3 regions of the Streptomyces sp. NPDC053750 genome follow, and region 2 is predicted to be linked to each of the others. Evidence: riboswitches for the same ligand, from Rfam matches in the RefSeq annotation. Region 2 holds a riboswitch; each other region holds the start of a gene.
The links. A riboswitch is a leader RNA that binds a small molecule or an ion and turns the genes downstream of it on or off. The one in region 2 is predicted to bind thiamine pyrophosphate.

Region 1 (5,867 bases), on a different contig from region 2:
CTGGGGTCCCTCGCGATCTCTATCAGTATCTGAAAACTCACTCCTTGTGATCTGGTGTGTACGTTGAGCAAGATGCCACCAGTGTTAGAGGTTTGATTCCCGGCCAGTCGACGGCGAATGACGGGGTAGGCGATGGGCGAGTCCGTGCAGGCAGAGGTCATGATGAGCTTTCTCGTGTCCGAGGAGCTCTCTTTCCGTATCCCGGTGGAGCTGCGGTACGAAACCTGTGATCCCTATGCCGTGCGACTGACGTTTCATCTGCCCGGAGACGCCCCGGTGACCTGGGCGTTCGGCCGGGAGTTGCTGGTCGACGGAGTGGGCCGGCCGTGCGGTGACGGTGACGTGCGCATCGCACCCGTCGACCCGGAGCCGCTGGCCGAGGTGCTGATCCGCCTTCAGGTCGGCAGTGACCAGGCGCTGTTCCGTTCGTCCGCAGCGCCCCTCGTGGCCTTTCTCGACCGGACCGACAAGCTGGTGCCGCTGGGACAGGAAGGTGCGCTCGCCGACTTCGACGCCCACCTCGACGAGGCCCTGGACCGCATCCTGGCAGAGGAACAGAGCGCGGGCTGAACCGTTACGGCAGCCACGGCGGTGGTGTAACGCTTCGCCGTGGCTGCCGAGCCGGGCGAAACGCTCCGTCAGCGCTTGCGTCGGCGGCCCCGCCCGCTGCGGACCGGGGCCGCACCGGCGCCCGGCGTCGTTCCGGCGGCCTGTGTCGCCGGTCGGTCGGCCGACACGACGAGGGCTGCGAGGGCCGTGGTGACCGGCACCGACGCCACCAGGCCGATCGAGCCGACCAGCGTGCGCACGATCTCCTGAGCGACCAGCTCGCTGTTGGCGACCGTCCCCACACCGCTCTGAGCGATCGAGAACAGCAGCAGCAGCGGCAGCGCGGCGCCCGCGTAGGCGAGGACGAGCGTGTTGACGACCGAGGCGATGTGATCGCGGCCGATACGGATGCCCGCGCGGTACAGCCCGCGCCAGCCCATCGAGGGATTGGCCTCGTGCAGTTCCCAGACCGCGGACGTCTGGGTGACCGTCACGTCGTCGAGGACACCGAGCGAACCGATGATGACGCCGGCGAGCAGCAGACCGCTCATGTCGATCGTCGGATACAGGCCGTGGATCAGGCCGGTGTTGTCGTCCGTGTTGCCGGTGAGCGCGGCCCAGCCGATGAACAGCGAACCGAGCACACCGATCAGTACCAAAGAGATCAGGGTGCCGAGCACCGCCACGGAGGTACGGGCCGACAGACCGTGGCACAGATACAGCGCGATCAGCATGATTGCGCTGGACCCGATCACCGCGACGACCAGGGGGTTCGAGCCCTGCAGGATCGCGGGCAGGATGAAGAAGTTCAGCACCAGGAAGCTGATGGCCAGCGAGACCAGTGCCATGAGGCCACGCAGCCGGCCGACCACCACCACGGCGAGCGCGAAGATGCCGGCGAGCAGCGCCAAGGGCAGCCGGCGGTTGATGTCGGTCACCGAGTACTGCAGGTCCTCGGGAGCGGAGGGCTCGTAGGCGACCACGACCTTCTGGCCCTCGTGCAACTGCCGTGACTGATCCGGCTGCACGATCTCGGAGAACGTACGGCCCTTGTCCTGTCCGGTGTCGACGCGGATCGTCGCCCGCTTGCAGTCGCCCTCCGCCTGCTGCACCGCGGAGGAACCCTGGGCAGTGGAGGTGTCGCCGGTCGGGGTGCCCCCCGAGGCGTTGACGGACTGGCAGCTCAGCCCGACCACCTTGGTGACGGTGGCCTGCTGCGTCTGCCGGTCGAAACCGACTCCGGTGCGTTCGTGCGGCGGGGCTCCGCCCGGCCACAGCACCGCGAGTCCGACCAGTACCGCCGCGGCGAAGGGGATGAGGACCGCGGCGATGACCTTCCGCAGATGCCGGGAGACGGGCGCAGCCGGCCCGTGAGCATGGGCGTGCGAGTGCCCGTGGCCGCCGTCGTGTCCGCCCGGGCCACCGAGACCGCCTCCGTGTCCGCCCGGGCCACCGAGACCGCCTCCGTGTCCGCCCGGGCCACCGAGACCGCCTCCGTGTCCGCCCGGGCCGCCGTGGCCACCGCCGTGGCCGCCCGAGCCGGCGGAGCTCCCAGGACCGCCGGTGCCGTGTTGCCCGTCTCCGTGGCCGTTGCCGTCTTCGGCGCCCGGTCCGGGGCGGGAGTTGTGCGGCGGGAAGGGGGGATGCTGCGGTGTGGTCACCGACCGATCATCGCAAGAACAAGGGGGGCCCTCTGTTCACCGCGCCCGAATTGACGCTAGCGTGGGGGCACCTTTGTACACGCGGGAGCTCGGAGCACCGGGCTGAGAGGGCGCTGACCTCCGTCCCAGCGATGTTTCACGGGAAACGTCACCGAAGCCGAGTGATGTTGCCCACGAAGCGTCGGCAGACGGAAACCGCTGCGTCGACCGCCGAACCTGTTACCGGGTAATGCCGGCGTAGGGAGTAGGTCTCATGACCATCAAGGACGCACGCACGCCTGCCGTCACGCAGAACTCCGCCGACGAGGAGACCTCCGTGGCGGCCGGGAAGTCCATCGGCTGGCACAAGGCGTACATCGAGGGCTCGCGCCCCGATCTGCGGGTGCCGGTCCGTCAGGTGCACCTCACCAACGGGCAGTCGGTCACGCTTTACGACACCTCGGGCCCGTACACCGATTCACTCGTCGACACCGACGTCCGCCGGGGGCTGCCGCCGCTGCGGGAGAACTGGATCATCGCTCGCGGCGACACCGAGGAGTACGCGGGCCGTCCCGTTCGCCCGGAGGACGACGGGATCAAGCACACCTCCCCCCGCGGTGGCCTGCGCAATCTCGACGCGGTCTTCCCCGGGCGACCGCGCCAGCCGCGCCGGGGCCGGGACGGCTCGGCGGTGACTCAGCTCGCGTATGCGCGACGAGGTGAGATCACTCCGGAGATGGAGTACGTGGCCGTCCGGGAGAACGTCTCGCCGGAAGTGGTCCGCGAGGAGATCGCGGCGGGCCGTGCCGTACTGCCCGCCAACGTCAACCACCCGGAGATCGAGCCGATGATCATCGGCAAGCGCTTCCTGGTGAAGGTCAACGCCAACATCGGCAACTCGGCGGTGACGTCCTCCATCGAGGAGGAGGTCGAGAAGATGACCTGGGCGACCCGCTGGGGCGCCGACACGGTCATGGACCTGTCCACCGGCCGCAACATCCACACCACCCGCGAATGGGTGCTGCGCAACTCCCCCGTCCCCATCGGGACGGTGCCGCTCTACCAGGCCCTGGAAAAGGTCGACGGCCGGGCCGAGGAGCTGACCTGGGAGATCTACAAGGACACGGTCATCGAACAGGCCGAGCAGGGCGTGGACTACATGACGGTCCACGCCGGTGTGCGCCTGGCGTACGTGCCTCTTACCGCGAACCGCAAGACCGGCATCGTCTCGCGCGGCGGCTCGATCATGGCGGCGTGGTGCCTGGCGCACCACAGGGAGTCGTTCCTGTACGAGAACTTCGAGGAGCTCTGCGAGATCCTCGCCGCCTATGACGTCACCTACTCGCTCGGCGACGGTCTGCGGCCGGGATCGATCGCGGACGCCAACGACGAGGCCCAGTTCGCGGAGTTGCGCACGCTCGGGGAACTCAACACGATCGCCAAGCGTCACCACGTACAGACCATGATCGAGGGCCCGGGACACGTTCCGATGCACAAGATCAAGGAGAACATCGACCTTCAGCAGGAGATCTGCGATGAAGCTCCGTTCTACACGCTCGGACCGCTGACGACGGACGTCGCGCCCGCGTACGACCACATCACCTCCGGCATCGGTGCCGCGATGATCGCCTGGTGGGGCACGGCCATGCTGTGCTACGTCACGCCCAAGGAGCATCTGGGTCTGCCCAACCGCGACGACGTCAAGACCGGCGTCATCACCTACAAGATCGCCGCCCATGCCGCCGACCTTGCCAAGGGGCATCCAGGCGCCCAGGAGTGGGACGACGCGCTGTCGGACGCCCGCTTCGAGTTCCGGTGGGAGGACCAGTTCAACCTGGCTCTCGATCCGGACACCGCACGGGAGTTCCACGACGAGACGCTGCCGGCCGAGCCCGCCAAGACGGCGCACTTCTGCTCGATGTGCGGGCCGAAGTTCTGCTCGATGAAGATCTCGCAGGACATCCGTCGTGAGCACGGCGGCAGCAGGGCGGAGATCGAGGAGGGCATGGCCCAGAAGTCGAAGGAGTTCGCCGCCGCGGGCAACCGGGTGTATCTGCCGATCGCGGACTGAGTGATGGTGGGCTGGGTGGCTCCCGTCCTGAACGGCGCTACCCAGCCCCCGCATCTCTATGAGTTGGCCGAGGCTGACGCATTCCTGCTCGGCGGCCGTCACCAGACTGAGCCGACGGTCGGGACGGTGGCACGGAGGGGACAGCCCGCCCGGGTCCGCCCCCTCCCACTGAGGGGCCCGTCTCGGCACACTGGGCGCATGACAGCCACCTCCCTGACCAAGGGTGCCAATCTCGCCGTCGACTCCCCCACGGTGCGCGTCGAACTCGTCTGGTCCACCGGTCCGGGTGTGCCCGAGGTCGACGCCTCCGCGCTGCTGCTCACCCCGGCCGGACGGGTACGGGACGACGCCGACTTCGTCTTCTACAACCAGCCCCGCCACGCGTCCGGCGCGGTGAGGCACACCGGCAAGCAGGGCGGCTCGGGCGCGGGCGTCACGACCGACGCCGTCGAGGTGGACCTCCGCTCGGTGGAACCAGCCGTCGACCGCATCGTCCTGTGCGCCTCGGCGGACGGCGGGACGTTCGGCCAGGTGTCGGGGCTGTCCCTGCGCCTGCTGGACGCCGGATCCCGGACCGAGCTGGCCCGGTTCGACATGGCGGCCGGGACGGAGACCGCACTGGTCGGCGGCGAGCTGTACCGGCGTCAGGGACAGTGGAAGTTCCGCGCGGTCGGGCAGGGCTACGCCTCCGGGCTCGCTGGGCTGGCCACCGACTTCGGCATCACGGTGGACGACGCTCCTCCGGCGTCGCCGGCACCCCTGTCGCCCACGGCGCCGACAGCCCCACCTCCCTCGTCCGCGCCGCCGGGGCCTGCCGGCCCGCGCCTCACCAAGGGTGAGGAACGCCTCCCCGTGGACATGCGCAAGCGCCTGTCCCTGCGCAAGGAGCAGGTCGCGGTCAGTCTGCGCAAGCACGGTGCTGCCGATGTCACCGCGCGCGTCGTCCTGGTCCTCGACGCGTCCGGGTCCATGTCCTTCCTCTACTCCAAAGGCGTGGTGACCGACGTCGTGGAGCGGATGGCCGCCGTGGCCGCGCAGCTGGACGACGACGGTGAGATGCAGGCATGGACCTTCGCGTCGAACCCCGCGCGGCTGCCCGACCTCCGCCTGGGCGACCTTCCCGAATGGCTGCGGCTGCACGTACGTGTGGGGGAGATCAGCCTCTTCCGCCGTGGCAGGAAGAAGGGACTGCACCCCGACCAGGTCGACATGCGTGCGGTCGGAATCCAGAACGAGGAACAGAAGGTGATCGCCGAAGTCCGCGCCTTCGTCCGGGACAACCCGGCGTCGGCTCCGACCCTGGTGCTGTTCTTCTCCGACGGCGGTGTCTACCGCAACGCCGAGATCGAGCGGGAACTGCGGGAGGCGGTGGAGGAACCGGTCTTCTGGCAGTTCGTGGGGCTCGGACGGTCCGACTACGGGGTGCTGGAGCGTTTCGACACCCTTCCGGGCCGCCGCGTCGACAACGTCGGCTTCTTCGCCGTGGACGACATCAGCACCGTCCCGGACGCCGAGTTGTACGACCGTCTGCTGTCGGAGTTCCCGTCCTGGATCACTGCCGCCGGCCGGGCGGGCATCCTGTGATCCGCTGCCCGCCCCGGCCGGTG
Region 2 (5,867 bases):
TCCCGGCGCCCGGTCCACCGGGACGTCCTCCTCGGCGCGGGTACGGACGATCAGCTCCACCCAGCGCAGGGCACGGCCGACGTGCCGTACGAGGTCCTCCAGGGACCAGTCCGGGCAGGTCGGCACGGTGGCGGACAGGTCGGCGCCGGAGGACAGGACAGCGCGCAACTGCCCTACCTGACGGCTGATTTCGTCGCAGTAGCGATCGTGTGCGAGAAGCGTCATGCCCGTCACCCTACGAGCGGGACGATCACCCGAGCACGACGATTTCCGCCGCGTCGAACTCCACCCCGACCGTCTCCCCCACCTCCGGCGCCGCCCGCAGCGCGCACGCCGCCTCCAGCCGCGGCGCGTCCCCGGGCTGGAGGTGGACGGCGACGTGGGTGCCGCGGAAGGTGCGGGCGGTCACCGTGCAGCGCAGGCCCGCGTCGGCGGGCACCAGGCGGACCCCGGCGGGCCGGACCAGCAGGGTGTGCGTTCCCTGCGGGGCGTCCTCGGGGACCGGCACCTTGCCCCAGGGGGTGTCCGCGGCCGGTCCCGCGACGGTCGCGCCGACCACGTTGTCGAAGCCGAGGAAGCGGGCCACGAACGCGTCGGCCGGGCGCTGCCACACCTCGAGCGGCGTCCCCGACTGGGCGATCCGCCCGTCCCGCATCACCACGACCCGGTCGGCCAGCGCGAAGGCCTCGCCCTGGTCGTGCGTCACGGCGAGCACGGTGGTGCCCAACCGGCCGAACAGCTCCCGCAGTTCCACCACGAGGCGCTCCCGCAGTGAGCGGTCCAGCTGGCCGAGCGGCTCGTCCAGCATCAGCAGCCGGGGCCGGGGCGCGAGGGCGCGGGCCAGTGCCACCCGCTGCTGCTCACCGCCGGAGAGCGCGGCGACGGACCGGCGGGCGGCGCCCGGCAGCCCGACCAGCTCCAGCAACTCGGCGACCCGGTCCTGCTGCTCGGCGCGGGAGGCACCGTGCATCCGCGGTCCGAAGGCGACGTTCCCGGCCACGTCCCGCTGCGGGAACAGCTGGTGGTCCTGGAACATCAGCCCGACCTCGCGCCTGTGCGCGGGCACCCCGGACTGGTCGCGCCCGTCGAGCGTCACCCGTCCGGCGTCCAGCGGCTGGAGCCCGGCGACCGCCCTCAGCAGCGTCGACTTGCCGCTGCCGCTGGGCCCGAGCACGCACACCACCTCGTGCTCGGCGACCTCCAGGTCGACGGCGTCGAGCACGGCCCGCCCGCCGAAGCGGACGGTCGCGCCTTCGAGGCTCAGCAGGCTCGACGGCATCTAGAACTCCCCGCTCCGGTCGGTCCGCAGCCGCTCCAGTACCACCAGAGCCACGGCGCACACCAGCATCAGAATCGTCGAAAGGGCCATCGCCTGGCCGTAGTTCATGTCCCCGGGCCGCCCCAGCAACCGCGCCACCGCGACCGGCAGCGTCGGATTGTCGGGCCGCGCGATGAACACGGTCGCCCCGAACTCCCCGAGCGACACCGCGAAGGCGAATCCGGCCGCGACCAGCAGCGCCCGCCGCACCATCGGCAGATCCACCTCGCGCCACACCCGCCACGGCGACGCCCCGAGCACCGCCGCCGCCTCCCGCAGCCGTCCGTCCACCGCCCGCAGCACCGGCAGCATGGTCCGTACGACGAAGGGGACGCCGACCAGTGCCTGCGCGAGCGGCACGAGGATCCACGACGCCCGGAGGTCCAGCGGAGGCTCGTCCAGCGCGATCAGGAACCCGAAACCGACGGTCACGGCGGACACCCCGAGCGGCAGCATCAGCAGCGCGTCGAAGCCGCGGACGAAGCGGCCCGCGTCCCGCCGGGTGAGCGCGGTGGCGGCCAGCGCGCCGATCACCACGGCGATGACGGTGGCGGCGACGGCGTACTGGAGGGAGTTGCCGATCGCCTCGATCGGCGGCACGAGGAAGGCGCCGCCGTCCTCGCGGGTCAGCGCCCGGTAGTAGCCGAAGCCGGGTGCGCCCAGCGACCGCTCCACCAGCACGGCGAGCGGCAGGACCAGCAGCACGGCGACGGTGGCCAGAACCCCGGCGAGCAGCGCCCACTGCCCACTCCCGCGCGGTCGGCGCGCGGTCGTGGCCGCGTCCACCAGCCGCAGGGCCGTCTCCCGCCGCCGTACGGTCCAGGCGTGCACGGCGAGGATGGCGGCGACCGCCACGAACTGGATCAGCGTGAGCACGGCGGCCGTGGACAGGTCGAAGATCTGGGAGGTCTGCCGGTAGATCTCCACCTCCAGGGTGGAGAAGGTGGGCCCGCCGAGGATCTGGACCACGCCGAAGGAGGTGAAGGTGAACAGGAAGACCATGAGCCCGGCGGCGGCGACGGCGGGGGCGAGCGCGGGCAGGGTGACCTGCCGCCAGGCCTTCAGCCGTGAGGCGCCGAGCATCCGCGCGGCCTCCTCCTGCCGCGGGTCGAGCTGCGACCACAGGCCGCCGACGGTGCGGACGACGACGGCGTAGTTGAAGAAGACGTGCGCGAGGAGGATCGCCCACACCGTGGTGTCCAGGCGCACGCCCCACAGCTCGTCGAGCAGCCCGCCGCGCCCCACCAGGGCCAGGAACGCCGTACCGACGACGACCGTCGGCAGCACGAACGGCACGGTCACCACCGCCCGCAGGACCTGTTTGCCGGGGAAGTCGAAGCGGGCGAAGACGTACGCGCCGGGCAGTGCGATCAGCAGCGTCAGCGCGGTGGACGCCAGCGCCTGCCAGGTGGTGAACCACAGCACGTGCCGCACGCCGGACTGCGCGAGCACCTCCCCGATCCGCCCGAACTGCCAGGCTCCGTCGATCTTCAGTCCGCGTGCGACGATCGCGGCGACGGGGTAGGCGAAGAACACCGCGAAGAACGCGACGGGCACGGCCATCAGGGCGAGCCGCGCCGCGCTCCCGCGTCGCCGGCCGGTGGCGGCCTCGGCCGCCGCGCCCTTGGCTACTTCAGTACGAGTGAGGTCCACGACTCGACCCACTGGTCACGGTTGTCGGCGATCTCGTCCGGGTCCATCGTCCGGGGGTCCTTCACCTCGGGCGCGTGCGCGGTGAAGTCGGCGGGCAGCTTCGCGTCCCCGGCCACCGGGTGGACGAACATGTTCAGCGGCATGTCCTCCTGGAACTGCTTGCCGATCAGGAAGTCGATCAGTGCCTTGCCGCCCTCGGGGTTCTTCGCGTTACTCAGCAGCCCGGCGAACTCGATCTGCCGGAAGCAGGTCCCGGTCGCCACGCCCGTGGGCGCGGTGTCCGGCTTCGGGTCGGCGTAGATCACCTCGACGGGCGGGGAAGAGGCGTAGGAGACGACGAGCGGACGGTCGCCCTTCGCCTTCTTGCCGCCCGCGGAGCCGGAGAACTCCTCGTTGTACGCCTGCTCCCAGCCGTCGACGACCTTGACGCCGTTGTCCTTGAGCTTCTTCCAGTAGTCCTGCCAGCCGTCGTTCCCGTACTCGGCGGCGGTGCCCAGCAGGAAGCCGAGGCCGGGCGAGGAGGTGGCGGCGTTCTCGGTGACGAGCAGGTTCTCGTACGCGGGCTTGGTGAGGTCGTCGAAGGAGTCCGGCGGCGTCAGCTTGTGCTCGCTGAAGTACGCCTTGTCGTAGTTGACGCAGATGTCGCCGTAGTCGACGGGCGTGACCCGGTGCTTGTCCCCGTCGACGCGGTACCGCGCGTCGACCCGGTCCAGGCCCTTCGCCTCGTACGGCTGGAACACCCCGTTGTCCAGCGCCCGCGACAGCAGCGTGTTGTCGACGCCGAAGAAGACGTCGCCCTGGGGGTTGTCCTTGGTGAGGACGGCCTTGTTGACGGCCTGTCCGGCGTCGCCGTCCTCGAGGACCTTGACCTTGTAGCCGGAGCTCTTCTCGAACGCGGCGATGACGTCCTTCGACGCCGCCCACGAGTCGTGGCTGACCAGGGTGACGGTCTTGGCGTCGCCGGAGCCCTTGCCGTCGCCGTCGGACGACGACCCGCACGCGGCCAGGCCGCCGACCATGCCGAGGCCTACGACCAGGACGGTGGCCTTCTTGGTGATGCTCACTGAATTCCTCCTGGGTGACCAGGAGAAGACGCGGCCCTGCCCGGGAACCCCTGACGAGGATCCCGGGCAGGGCGCAACAGCTCGAGTGGTGACCGATCTCCCTACCCAGAATGACCTGGGCCAGGTTCGGAGGGTCTGCGGCCGGTGCCGCACTCTCAGCGCTGTGGCGCTCCCCTGTCGGAATATGAAGATGTACTGGCGTTTGAAGATGTACTGACGCCGGTCAGGTTACCTCTCGCTCGCGGCGAGCTGACCGCACGCCCCGTCGATCTCCTGGCCACGGGTGTCCCGGATCGTCACCGGCACACCGTGGGCCGCGATGGCCTCGACGAACGCCTTCTCGTCCTCGGGCCGCGACGCGGTCCACTTCGAGCCGGGCGTGGGGTTGAGCGGGATGAGGTTGACGTGCACGGGCCTGCCCTTGAGCAGCCGCCCGAGCCGGTCACCGCGCCACGCCTGGTCGTTGATGTCCCGGATCAGCGCGTACTCGATCGACAGCCGGCGCCCGGACTTCGCCGCGTACTCGAACCCGGCGTCCAGCACCTCGCGCACCTTCCAGCGGGTGTTGACCGGGACGAGGGTGTCGCGCAGCTCGTCGTCGGGCGCGTGCAGCGAGACGGCGAGGCGGCACTTGAAGCCCTCGTCGGCGAAACGGTGGATCGCCGGGACGAGACCGACCGTGGAGACGGTGATGCCGCGCTGGGACAGCCCCAGCCCGTCCGGCTCGGAGTCGGTGAGGCGGCGGATGGCCCCCACGACGCGGTTGTAGTTGGCGAGGGGCTCGCCCATGCCCATGAACACGATGTTGCTGAGCCGCGCCGGGCCCCCCGGCACCTCTCCGTCCCTGAGCGCGCGCATCCCGTCCACGATCTGGTGCACGATCTCGGCGGTCGACAGGTTCCGGTCCAGGCCGGCCTGGCCGGTGGCGCAGAACGGGCAGTTCATGCCGCAGCCGGCCTGGGAGCTGATGCACATGGTGACCCGGTCCGGGTAGCGCATGAGCACGGACTCGACGAGCGTGCCGTCGAACAGCTTCCACAGCGTCTTGCGCGTGGTCCCCTCGTCGGTCGACAGGTGCCGCACGACCGACATCAGCTCGGGCAGCAGCGCCTCCTGGAGCCCCTGGCGCGAACCGGCGGGGATGTCGGTCCACTGCTCGGGGTCGTGCGCGTACCGCGCGAAGTAGTGCTGCGAGAGCTGCTTCGCACGGAACGGCTTCTCGCCGATCGCGGCGACGGCCTCCTTGCGCTCGGCAGGCGTGAGATCGGCAAGGTGCCGCGGCGGCTTCTTGGCTCCGCGGGGGGCGGCGAAGGTGAGCTCACCGGGGGCAGGACGGGCCACGGTCGGACAACTCCTCAGGACGGCGGGCCTGTGGCAACACCCCCGCGCGGCGGGGAGGACGGCAGAGCCATGCCGAAGCCAGGAGACCTCACTGGATCACCCCCGCATCGGCGGGGACACACGGAAGGGCCCGCAGCCACACGCCACGGGCCCTTCCAGGCTACCTGATGTCTGTCAACCCGAACCGACGAAGATCACCAGCAACAACCACACCACCGGCGCCGTGGGCAACAGCGAGTCCAACCGGTCCATGATGCCGCCGTGGCCCGGCAGGAGCGTGCCCATGTCCTTGATGCCGAGGTCCCGTTTGATCATGGACTCGCCGAGGTCGCCCAGCGTGGCGCTGACGGCGACCGCGAGGCCGAGCAGCAGGCCCTGCCACCAGGTGCCGTCGTCGATCAGGAACTGCATGCACAGCGCGCCCGCCACCATCGCGAACGCCACCGCTCCCAGCAGGCCCTCGCGGGTCTTGCCGGGGCTGATGCGCGGCG
Region 3 (5,867 bases), on a different contig from region 2:
TGCCGTGTCCCCGCCGGCCACGGACTGGTCCTTCACGGTGTCGCCGAACAGCCCGAGCAGCCCGCGGTCCTCGTCCACCTCGAAACCGGCGTCCTTCAGCTTCCGCTTGGCGTCGTCCACGCTGTCGCCGACCACGTCCGGGACCTCGATCATCTCGGGGCCCTTGGACACCGTGAGCGTCACCGTGTCGCCCTCGGCGGCCCTGCTGCCGACGCCGGGCGTCTGCCGGGCGACCTGGCCCCTGTCGTACGCGGAGTTCACCTGCTCGGTGGCGACCTTTACCTTCAGGCCGGCCTCCGTCAGCTCGGCCCGCGCGTCGGACAGGTCCTCCCCGGTGACGTCCGGGACGTCCACCGGGCTGCCCTTGCTGACGACCAGGGCGACCGCCGAGCCCGCGCGCACCGTGGTGCCCGTCTTCGGCTTCGTGGAGATGACGAAGCCCTTGGGGACCTCCTCGCTGAACGCCCGGGTCACCATGCCCGGCTCCAGACCCTCGTCCTTCAGCAGGGTCCGGGCCCGGTCCAGCCGGTAGCCCTGCACGTCCGGCAGCTTCACGGTGTCGGGGCCGTCGGAGACCGTGATCGACACGGAGTCGTTCCTGCGGATCCGGTCGCCCACCTCCGGGTCGGTGCTGATGACCTTGCCGCGCTCCACGGTGTCGCTGTAGGCGTGCCGGACCGTGCCGACGTCCAGACCGGCGTCGTCCAGCTGGTCCCGGGCCTGCGCCTCGGTCTTGGACAGCAGCGGCGGCACCTTGGTGAACTGGCCGGAGTTGATGTACCAGACGCCGGTGCCGACACCGAGCACCAGGAGCACGGCCACGACGATCGTCAGCGGGCCGCGCCGCAGCTCCGGGCGGCGGCGCCGGGGCGGGGCCGACGGGGGAGAGGCCAGTCGGCTGGTGCGATGGACTCCGTCCCCGTTCCCGTCCGCGGCGAAGCCGTGAGGCGTGCCGTCGCCCTCGTCCTCGTTGACGGGCAGCGGCCGGGGCATGGTGAGCGCGCGGGGGATCACGCTGGTGCGGTCCTCCGCGTTGTCGTGCTCCGCGGTGAGTGCCTGCGGCGGCACCGCGTCCAGCTGCTCGGTGGTCAGCGCCCCGCGCGTCCGGCGGGCCTGCGCGAGCAGCGCCACGGCATCGTGCGGACGGATCTCCGCGTTGCGCGCCGTCGCCGCGGCGACCAGCTCGTCCAGCTCGGCCGCCGTCCCCGGCACGGCGGCCGAGGGCGGCGGCACGTCCTCGTGCAGGTGCTTGTAGAGCACCGCGGCGGGGGAGTCCCCCTCGTGCGGCCTGCCGCCGGTCAGCATCTCGTACAGCACGACCCCGCACGCGTACACGTCGACCCGCGGGTCGGCCGTGCCGTGCTCGATCTGCTCGGGCGCCAGGTAGGAGACCGTGCCGAGGACGGCACCGGTGGTGCTGGTGACCGTGTCCACGGCCCGGACCAGTCCGAAGTCGGCGACCTTGACCCTGCCGTCGTCCCCTATCAGGACGTTCTCCGGCTTCATGTCCCGGTGCACGAACCCGGCCCGGTGCGCGGCACCGAGCGCGGCCAGCACCGGCTCCAGGATGTCCAGCGCGGCCCGCGGCTGGAGCGCACCGCGCTCACGGAGCACGTCGCGCAGGGTGCAGCCGGCGATGTACTCCATCGCCAGGTAGACGTACGCCCCCTCGGCGCCCTGGTCGAAGACCTGCACGACGTTGGGGTGGTCGAGCCGGGCCACCGACTTGGCCTCGCGGATGAACCGCTCGACGAAGGTGGCGTCGGTCGCGAGCGTCGGGTGCATCACCTTCAGCGCGAGCACGCGGTCCAGGCGGGTGTCCACGGCCCGGTAGACCGTGGCCATCCCGCCGACCGCGATCCGCGCCTCGACGCGGTACCGGCCGTCGAGCACCTGCCCGACGAGAGGGTCCTGAAGGGTCGTGTCCACGCAGGCGAGTGTACGAGCCACCACGGACACCCGACGCCGCCGCGGACGATGGCGGCCGCTACTGCAGCGGACCTGTGACGCTTCCCACGCACGGTCGGCCGACGACGGCGACGAACCCCCACGGGCAAGGTCCACCTCTTGTCCGACCGGAACGGGCGGTGCGCGGGTGGGTGACGAAGCCCAGGACAGCGCAGGGTCACTGAAAAGCGGGCCGCTCCGGATCCAGCACCGCCAGGCCCTCCGCAGGAGAGGACGCCTCGGCGAAGTGCCGCCGCGGAATCCGCCCGGCCCGCCGGGCCAACCTCCCCGCCTCCACCGCGAACCGCATCCCCTCCGCCATGAGAACCGGCTCCTGCGCCCGCGTCACCGCCGAGGCGAGCATCACACCCGCACACCCCAGCTCCATCGCCAGCGCCACGTCCGACGCCGTACCGGCCCCCGCGTCCAGGATCACCGGCACACGCGCGTGCTCCACGATCAGCTCGAAGTTGTGCGGGTTGCGGATGCCGAGCCCCGACCCGATCGGCGAACCGAGCGGCATGATCGCCGCACACCCGACGTCCTCCAGCTTCCGCGCGAGGACCGGGTCGTCGTTCGTGTACGGCAGCACCGTGAACCCGTCGTCGACCAGCGTCTCCGCCGCGTCCAGCAACTCGATCGGGTCCGGCAGCAGGGTGCGCTCGTCGGCGATGACCTCCAGCTTGACCAGATCGGTGCCGAGGGCCTCGCGTGCGAGACGGGCGGTGAGGACCGCCTCCCCGGCGGTGAAGCAGCCGGCCGTGTTCGGCAGCACCCGGATGCCGAGCTTCTCCAGCACCGACAGCACGGACCCGTGCACCGAGGCGTTCACGCGCCGCATCGCGACGGTCGTCAGCTCCGTCCCGGAGGCCACGAGGGCCCGCTCCAGCACGTCGAGGCTGGGCGCCCCGCCCGTACCCATGATCAGGCGGGAGCCGTACGTCGTGTCGCCGAGGACAAAGGGATCGTCGGCCATGGTCAGCCTCCTTGGACGGCGGTGAGGACTTCGACGCGGTCGCCGTCGGCCAGGGCGGTGGCGGACCACTGCGCGCGCGGGACGACGGTTTCGTTCAGGGCGGCGGCCACTCCGGACGGCGCGGCGGTGAGCGTGCCCACCAGGGCGTCCAGGGCCGTACCGGGAGCCACCTCGCGCGGCTCGCCGTTGACGGAGACGGAAATGGTCATGCGGACTGCTCCGAGAGTGCGGGGGCGGCGCTGAAGCGCCGGGGGGTGAAGGGACGGGCCTCGGCCGGGAGCTCCCCCGTGGTCAGGGCGTGCGCCATGGCGTCGCCGGTGACCGGGGTGAGCAGGACGCCGTTGCGGTAGTGCCCGGTGGCCAGCAGCAGCCCCTCCAGCCCGGTCGGGCCGAGCAGCGGGGCGTTGTCCGGGGAGCCGGGGCGCAGGCCCGCCCGCGTCTCCGTCAGGGGCAGCTCCGTGATGCCGGGAACCAGCTCGTGGGCGTCGCGCAGCAACTCGTAGACGCCGCCCGCGGTCACCGTCGTGTCCCAGCCCAGCTCCTCGGTGGTGGCGCCGACGACGAGCTCGCCGCTCTCCCGGGGCACCAGGTAGACGGCGTTGCCGCGCACCACGGCACGCACCGTCCGGTTCAGCAGCGGCCCGTGCGTCCGCGGCATCGTCAGCCGCAGCACCTGCCCCTTCACCGGCCGCACCGGCGGCAGCACGGCCTCCGGGACGCCCGCGAACCGCCCGCTCAGGCTGCCCCCGGCCAGCACCACCTGCCCCGCCTCCAGCGCGGTGCCGTCGGCCGTGACGACCCCCGTGGCCCGCTCGCCGCCGTGCCCGAGAGTGAGCCGGTCGGCCCACACGCGGTGGAAGACCACGCCCGCGCGTTCGCAGGCGGCCACGAGCGCGCCGGCCAGGCGCCGGGGGTCGATCTGGTGGTCGCCGTCCACCCGCAGCCCCCCGCGCACACCCGGCGCGAGCATCGGCTCCAGACGCCGGCACTCGCGCCCGGACAGCCACTCGGACTCCAGGCCCGAGCGCTGCTGGAGCGCGTGCAGTTCGCGCAGGTGGGCGCGGTCGTCGGCGTCCAGGGCGACGGCGAGGGTGCCGCACCGCCGGTAGCCGAGGTCGTGCCCCGTCAGATCGGTGAGCTCCGCCGCGAACTCCGGATAGCGGCGGGCCGAGGCGAGGTTCAGCGCGAGCAGGGTCTGCTCGCCGTAGTGCAGTTCCGTGACGGCGGCCAGCATTCCGGCCGCCACCTGGGCGGCCCCACCGCCCGGTTCGGGGTCCACGAGGGCCGTGACGAGTCCGCGCTGCGCGGCCCGCCAGGCCGTGACCAGGCCGATCACACCGCCCCCTACGACGAGGACGTCCGCGGCACGCGAGGACGTACGCGGTGATGTGCGAGATGACGACATGGGCGTCCAGCCCCTCCCTTCGCCGGCATGACCCGGATCAGGTTCGTACGGTCGGAGGCCGCCAGCCTCCCTCTCAGCCCGGTGCGTCCGGGCTCCCGCGAGTGCTTTACGTTGGCCACCCTAGCCCGCAGAGCGCAGCACTTGTAAGGGAGCCTCCCCCGTGGCCCGTTCACTCGACGGTCTCGTCCTCGCCCCCGTCGCCGACCAGGCGCCCGGCCAGGTGGGTACCCGCACCCGGTTCCTCTATCACGAGCAGGACGGCGCCGTATGGGCCGAGTACGAGGGCGGCGACGTCGTCCGCGGCCGTCTGGTGGGTACCCGGGACGGCGACCGGCTCGACTTCCGGTACGTGCAGCTCAAGACCGACGGCAGCACCTCGTCGGGACACTGCCTGTCGACCGTCGTCGAGCTGCCGGACGGGCGGGTGCGCCTGGACGAGACCTGGGAGTGGGAGTCGCAGCAGGGCAGCGGGACGAGCGTCGTGGAGCAGGTCACTGCGCACGAGCACTGACTGACCTTTCGTCAGGTGTCTAAGGTGATCAGGTGAGCGAGCAGACGCAGGAGCACGGACACGGACACGGACACGGGCCGGCGCAGGAGCAGGAGCAGGAGCAGGAGCAGGAGCAGGAACGGGCAGCGGGCGGCGAGCGCCGTGTGGTCGTGGTGGGCGCCGGCATGGCCGGTGTGCAGACCGCGGTCGCCCTGCGGGAGCAGGGCTTCACCGGCTCCGTGACACTGATCGGCGCGGAGCCGCACCAGCCGTACGACCGCCCCCCGCTGTCCAAGGCCGTCCTGCTCGGCACGGCCGAGGGCTCCGCCTTCGACGTCGACTTCGAGGCGCTCGGCATCACGCTGCGGCTCGGCTGCGAGGCCCTGGGCCTGCGTCCCGGCGAGCACCTCCTCGACACCTCCGCCGGCCCCGTGCCGTACGACGTCCTCGTCCTCGCGACCGGCGCCGAACCGAACCGGCTGCCCGGCACCGAGGGCGTGCAAGGCGTGCACCTGCTGCGCACCCTGGACGACGCCGAACGGCTGCGCCCGGTGCTCGCCCGGCAGCACGACATCGTGGTCGTCGGCGCCGGCTGGATCGGCGCCGAGTTCGCGACCGCCGCGCGCGAGGCGGGCTGCGCCGTGACCGTCGTGGAGGCCGCCGACCGGCCCCTGGCCGACGCGCTGCCCGCCGAGGTCGCCGCGCCGATGACCGCCTGGTACGCCGACGCCGGCGCCGTACTGCGCACGCACGCGCGCGTGGAGCGCGTCGAGCCCGGCGACGCCGGGGGGACCGGTCACGTCGTCCTCGACGACGGCTCCCGGCTGCCCGCCGGCGCGGTCGTCGTCGGCATCGGCGCCCGGCCCGCCACCGCCTGGCTCGCCGGCTCCGGGATCGGCCTCGGCGCGCACGGCGACGTCCTGGCCGACGACCGCCTGCGCACCTCCGCGCCGGACGTCTACGCGGTCGGCGACTGCGCGTCCTTCCCGTCGGGCCGCTACGGCGAGCGGCTGCTGGTGCACCACTGGGACAACGCCCTCCAGGGCCCG

Region 1: another riboswitch for thiamine pyrophosphate. It lies ahead of thiC (phosphomethylpyrimidine synthase ThiC); the one in region 2 lies ahead of ACIGO6_RS30735 (thiamine ABC transporter substrate binding subunit).
Region 3: another riboswitch for thiamine pyrophosphate. It lies ahead of thiO (glycine oxidase ThiO); the one in region 2 lies ahead of ACIGO6_RS30735 (thiamine ABC transporter substrate binding subunit).

Annotation. Positions count from the first base shown of each region.
Region 1 covers NZ_JBITXB010000004.1:480,751-486,617, forward strand. The annotation lists gene ACIGO6_RS14950 (IclR family transcriptional regulator) at 1-33, shown strand, start outside; gene ACIGO6_RS14955 (SsgA family sporulation/cell division regulator) at 133-570, shown strand; gene ACIGO6_RS14960 (YibE/F family protein) at 639-2,210, opposite strand; TPP riboswitch at 2,282-2,471, shown strand; gene thiC (phosphomethylpyrimidine synthase ThiC) at 2,464-4,260, shown strand; gene ACIGO6_RS14970 (VWA domain-containing protein) at 4,459-5,844, shown strand.
Region 2 covers NZ_JBITXB010000013.1:118,200-124,066, forward strand. The annotation lists gene ACIGO6_RS30720 (maleylpyruvate isomerase family mycothiol-dependent enzyme) at 1-225, opposite strand, end outside; gene ACIGO6_RS30725 (ABC transporter ATP-binding protein) at 251-1,279, opposite strand; gene ACIGO6_RS30730 (ABC transporter permease) at 1,280-2,971, opposite strand; gene ACIGO6_RS30735 (thiamine ABC transporter substrate binding subunit) at 2,947-4,035, opposite strand; TPP riboswitch at 4,116-4,221, opposite strand; gene rlmN (23S rRNA (adenine(2503)-C(2))-methyltransferase RlmN) at 4,264-5,376, opposite strand; gene ACIGO6_RS30745 (phosphatidate cytidylyltransferase) at 5,551-5,867, opposite strand, start outside.
Region 3 covers NZ_JBITXB010000001.1:1,015,690-1,021,556, forward strand. The annotation lists gene pknB (Stk1 family PASTA domain-containing Ser/Thr kinase) at 1-1,929, opposite strand, end outside; gene ACIGO6_RS04525 (thiazole synthase) at 2,126-2,923, opposite strand; gene thiS (sulfur carrier protein ThiS) at 2,926-3,126, opposite strand; gene thiO (glycine oxidase ThiO) at 3,129-4,328, opposite strand; TPP riboswitch at 4,326-4,437, opposite strand; gene ACIGO6_RS04540 (hypothetical protein) at 4,489-4,839, shown strand; gene ACIGO6_RS04545 (NAD(P)/FAD-dependent oxidoreductase) at 4,983-5,867, shown strand, end outside.